One region of the Rhizobium sp. IBUN genome, then DNA from elsewhere that is predicted to be linked to it. Evidence: predicted binding sites of a transcription regulator. Region 1 holds the regulator's gene; the other holds the start of a gene.
The links. The regulator LexA, encoded in region 1, represses DNA repair genes until DNA is damaged. The targets are predictions, from matches to a motif close to TGTTCNNNNTGTGTTCNG.
Positions count from the first base shown of each region.

Region 2: RHIBUN_RS0109220 (ribonuclease) is a predicted target of LexA. The motif match lies at 1,267-1,284, and genes of this name have one in related genera.

Region 1 covers NZ_AZNV01000005.1:83,888-86,343, reverse strand. Annotated here, with positions in the region: partial or broken gene RHIBUN_RS33155 (ComEC/Rec2 family competence protein) at 1-1,077, shown strand, start outside; gene lexA (transcriptional repressor LexA) at 1,058-1,774, opposite strand; gene RHIBUN_RS0107170 (VOC family protein) at 1,974-2,456, shown strand, end outside.
Region 2 covers NZ_AZNV01000007.1:99,025-101,480, reverse strand. Annotated here, with positions in the region: gene ettA (energy-dependent translational throttle protein EttA) at 1-300, opposite strand, end outside; gene RHIBUN_RS0109220 (ribonuclease) at 519-1,253, opposite strand; gene RHIBUN_RS0109215 (alpha/beta hydrolase) at 1,412-2,341, shown strand; gene RHIBUN_RS0109210 (DMT family transporter) at 2,358-2,456, shown strand, end outside.

The DNA.
Region 1 (2,456 bases):
CAGGTCGCCGCAGTAAAGCCCGTCGTTTTCATCATACGCTTCTTTGGTGGCATCCTGCTGACCTCGATGATCGGCGGCTTCTCGACCGCGCTTTTCGCCGTCGAGCACTTCCACCGGCTCAGCGCTTATGGTCTGCCGGCAAATCTCATGGCCATGCCGGTGATCTCTTTCGTGGTGATGCCGATGGGCATGTTCGCTATGCTGCTGACACCGTTTGGCCTCGACGTCATTCCGTGGAAAATTGCCGGTTTCGGGCTCGACATCGTGATCGCCATTGCCCAGATGGTCTCGGCCTGGGGCGGCAATATCGATATCGGCAAATTGCCGGGTTGGTATTTTCCTGTGGCGGTTGCAGGGTTCCTCTTACTTGCCATTCTGCGCACCAAGATCCGCTACCTCGGCGCTGGTATTGCGGCGCTGGCAACAGCGCTTGTTGCGGTTGCGCCGAGCGAACCGCCGCCCGACATCGTCATTGCCGAAGACGGCAATCTCGTCGCGATTGTGAGAGGACAAGTCCTTGCACCGAACCGGCCGCATCCGCCTGACTTCATTTTCGACCAATTGCGAAGGGCGCTCGCCGCGGAGCTAGATCAACCACCGCGATTGTTGGAGGGTGTCAACGCTATCAGGCGGCGGGACAGTCAAGGCAGATCGGAAAGGTTATCTGCCGTGGAATTGCGCAATGCCCGCGATGCGTTACGTCAGGCTGCGACGAGCGCTGAGAACCGATTTGTATGCCTGAAAGGCGCCTGGTGCACAGCCACGCACGATAGCGGCTACGTCGTGACGATCGTCGAAAATCCCGCTTACTTCGGCGCTGCGGGCGATACGGCCGATATCGTCGTGACACCCGCTCGCCTCCGCACGACGGGGTGCCGGTCAGGCGCACTTTTGTTCACCGGCGAAACCTTGCGTCGCTTTGGTGGCGCTGAGGTAAGGATCGACGATCAAGGTAGCCCCGTCGTCACGACGGCCTATACGAGGCTCGACCGCCCTTGGATCCGCCATCGGGCGTATAATTGGCGAAGCGGCACCTTTGACGGCGAGCCGCTTGCCTTCAATGATAGCGGCGAATGAGGCCGACAAGCTTGCCCTGGACCTTGACACGGTCAGGCCCGAAAATGCGCGTCTCGTAAGCCGGGTTCGCCGCCTCAAGTGCAATGGAGGCGCCTTTCCGGCGGAAGCGCTTGAGCGTCGCTTCCTCATCATCGACAAGCGCAACAACGATGTCGCCGGCATTGGCGGTGCTGCCGTTGCGGATGATTACCGTGTCGCCATCAAAGATGCCGGCCTCGATCATCGAGTCGCCCTTGACCTCAAGCGCATAGTGCTCGCCTGGGCCAAGCATGTCCGCCGGAACCGTGATGTCATGGGTATTGTTCTGAATTGCCGAAATCGGTACGCCGGCAGCAATCCGTCCCATGACCGGTACAGAGGCAGAACCGCCGTTGTCACCCTGCGGCGCTGGCTTCGGCGCCACAACTGGCTGTGGTTTGCCGAGGCTGCCTTCGATAACGCTCGGCGAAAAACCGCGGCGGGGCTGCAGGCTCGGGTTATATGCCTCGGGCAGTTTGATGACTTCCAGAGCGCGGGCCCGATTCGGCAGTCGGCGAATGAAGCCCCGTTCCTCCAGCGCGGTAATCAGGCGGTGGATGCCTGACTTCGACGCGAGGTCCAAGGCATCCTTCATTTCATCAAAAGAAGGGGGGACACCGGACTCCTTCATTCGCTCGTGAATGAAGAGAAGAAGCTCCTGTTGCTTGCGCGTCAGCATCGAAGTTGAACCCCAGAGTCGTGAAACAAAGCCAGAACAGACACTATATGTTCCATATGTGTTCCGCAAGTACCTAAATTTTCGTAAAACTTGCCTGCAACTTGCTGAGTTTTTGCGTCTCATTTGACCGAAAGCGTAGAAGGGGGTTGCATTGTCCTGTTGCCCGGCGCACATCTTCGCAAATTCCGGAGAAGTTGCCATGAGCGAAGCACATCCGCTGGACCACATCGTGCTGCCGGTTCCAAATATCAGGCTCTCACGCGAGCGTCTCGGAAAGCTGGGATTCACCGTCGCGCCCGACGCCCGGCACCCGTTTGGGACCGAGAATGCCTGCATATTCTTCGCCGACGAAACTTATCTGGAGCCTCTCGGGGTCGCTAATGCCGAACTGCATGAAGCTTCGGCGCAGAAAGGCAATGTCTTCACCGCGCGGGACCGTGCCTTTCGATTCCGATGTGGAGACGATGGGCTGTCTGCCGTGGTCTTTGCGACGGCGGATGCCGATCGCGACCATGCCCGGTTTCTGTCCGAAAAGATCAATGGCGGCGAGATGCTGCAGTTCGAGCGGCCGATGAAGATGCCCGGTGGCTCGGAGGTGACGGCCGCATTCAAGCTCGCCTTTGCAGTTGACCTGCGCGCTCCCGATTTCTTTTTCTTCACATGCCAACGTGTCAACCCGCTG
Region 2 (2,456 bases), on a different contig from region 1:
GATCGCCTTCTTCGGCGCAACGCCTTCCATGACGTTCTCAAGGACCGTCTTCGACGCATCGAGCTGCGGCTCCTGCGCGAGGTAGCCAAGGGTAGCGCCTTCGGCGAGCCACGCCTCGCCGGTATATTCCTTGTCGAGGCCTGCCATGATGCGCAGAACGGTCGACTTACCAGCACCGTTCGGGCCGAGGATACCGATCTTGGCATCCGGATAGAAAGAAAGGTGGATATTTTCCAACACCTTCTTGTTGCCGTACGCCTTGTTGAGGCCGGCCATATGGTAGATGAACTGACGTGCCATAGATAATTCGCTCCGCGCGGGAATTTGAGTTTTGCCGCTATTTAGGCGAATTGGGACCAAGGAGCAACGCGCAGCGGCCAAAAACCAGAGGCTTTTGCAGCCTTCGTAACCGAACGCGGCAGTTCGCCTTCAGCAGCCTCGTATGATCTGGGGGTATCGACGCGTCGCGGATCCCAGCGTCTAAACAGGCGAAAGCCCGCTTTCAATGAGAGGCAGTCTCAGAACCCTGCAGCGTCCACGACGCCCTCATTGCAGCCGAACGACGTCCGCCCTGCCCCCTGGATAAGGTCACGAAGGCTTGCTTGCTCGTTCGATGTCGCGCCCTCCGACAGCCCGATCGTAAGTTCGCTGATAACGCGGCCTCCGCTGGCCCGTCGGCAGCTCATCTTGACGCGATCGCCGGCACCGGGGCCGAAGCTCTTGTCGAAAGCCGCCTTGATCGCCTCCGCCGTCAGTGGCTTGCCGATATTGGTCGCGAACAGATCGCGGACTGCCGAGGCGTTCAGCTCGTTGATCAACCGAACCGACGTGCTGAAATAGTCGTCGGCGCTCATCTTCGTGCAGGTGCCGTGCTTGGTCCACTCATGCCGCTCCAGGCCGGATTGCGTACCGGGCATCGCCTTATCGAGGGCTGTCTTGGTCTCCGCCGAAAGCTCTACCTCAGGCAGCCTCCCCCACTCGCCGTCCTTGTCGGCGCTCCGCAGGGTACCAGAGACGTCGCAATAGTCCTTCCGCATCGGCCAGAGGCCGTGCAGCGAAAAATTGGTCGCATCAAACCTCTCCCCGGTCTGGCTGCGGCATTCCGGCTTGCGCTGGTTGGTTTCACAGAACGCGGGTTGCCAGCTGGCCGCCAGAATGAAGCGCGTCCTTCCGCCGCCGTCCTGGGCTCCCGCAACGCCGGCGGCTGCAATTGCAATTGAGACCACAGCCATGCGCAGAAATGGATTGCTCATCTTCGTCCCCACAAAGAACAATTCATGAACAAGAAATCACGCCGCGTTTGTTTTCACAACCCTCAATCCGTAGGGTACGAAAAATCCCTTGGCATAAATATCTGGGCGTGTTGCTTTTCACGGCCGATCTGGTCTTCTCCCGGAAACGGGAGGATATGATGTTCGCAGAAACGCAACGCCTTGAAACGGCGGACGCTTCACTCGCCTTTCATCATGAGCCGGCGCAATCAGAGGCACGCGGAATTGTCCTTGTGTCTCATGGGCTGGCCGAGCATTCCAGACGTTACTCCCGTTTTGCGGCAGCCATGGCAGCCCGCGGCTACCATGTGTTCGCCTTCGATCACCGTGGGCACGGCGAAACGACTGGCCCGGATGCGCCAATCGGGCGTTTTTCCCGCCGCAACGGCATGCGACAGGTTATCGACGATGTCGGCTCTGTCCGCGAGCTTGCCGTAAAACAATATCCCGGCCTCCCCGTCATCCTCTTCGGGCACTCAATGGGCGGGCTCATCGCGCTCAACGCGGCGATCACCCATCCGGAGAAATATGACGCCATTGCCGCCTGGAATTCGAATTTCAACCCGGGCCTATCGGGACGGGCCGCCCAGGCGATCCTCTTGGCAGAACGAGCCCTTAAGGGCTCCGATGTTCCAAGCGGCATCCTACCGAAGCTCACCTTCGGCACCTGGGGGAAGTCCATTGCCAACCGTCGAACCGAGTTCGACTGGCTAAGCCGCGATCCTGTTGAGGTCGACAAATACATTGCTGACCCTCTGTGTGGCTTCGATGCTTCCGTGTCGCTCTGGCTCGATATTTTCGAGATGACGTTTCGCGCACCACAAGAGGCGCAACTGGACCGGCTGCCGAAGCACACGCCGATCCACCTTGTCGGTGGCGGACAGGATCCGGCAACAGATAACGGAGAAGCGGTGATCTGGCTGTCAAAGCATTTGAAAGCTCACGGCTTCTCCCGTATCAGGACACAGATATATCAGGACATGCGCCACGAAACGCTGAATGAAATTGGAGCGGACGCGGCCATCGCCGCATTCGCCGACTGGTGCGACGAAGCGATCGCAAGATCCTGAACTGAAGGGTTTCGCGATGAGCAATGGTATTTCGTCCCGTTCCGCCTCCGCTTCGGAGGTTTCGACCGGCATTCTCCTGATGTTCCTGTCGGTGCTGGTGTCCCCGATCATCGAC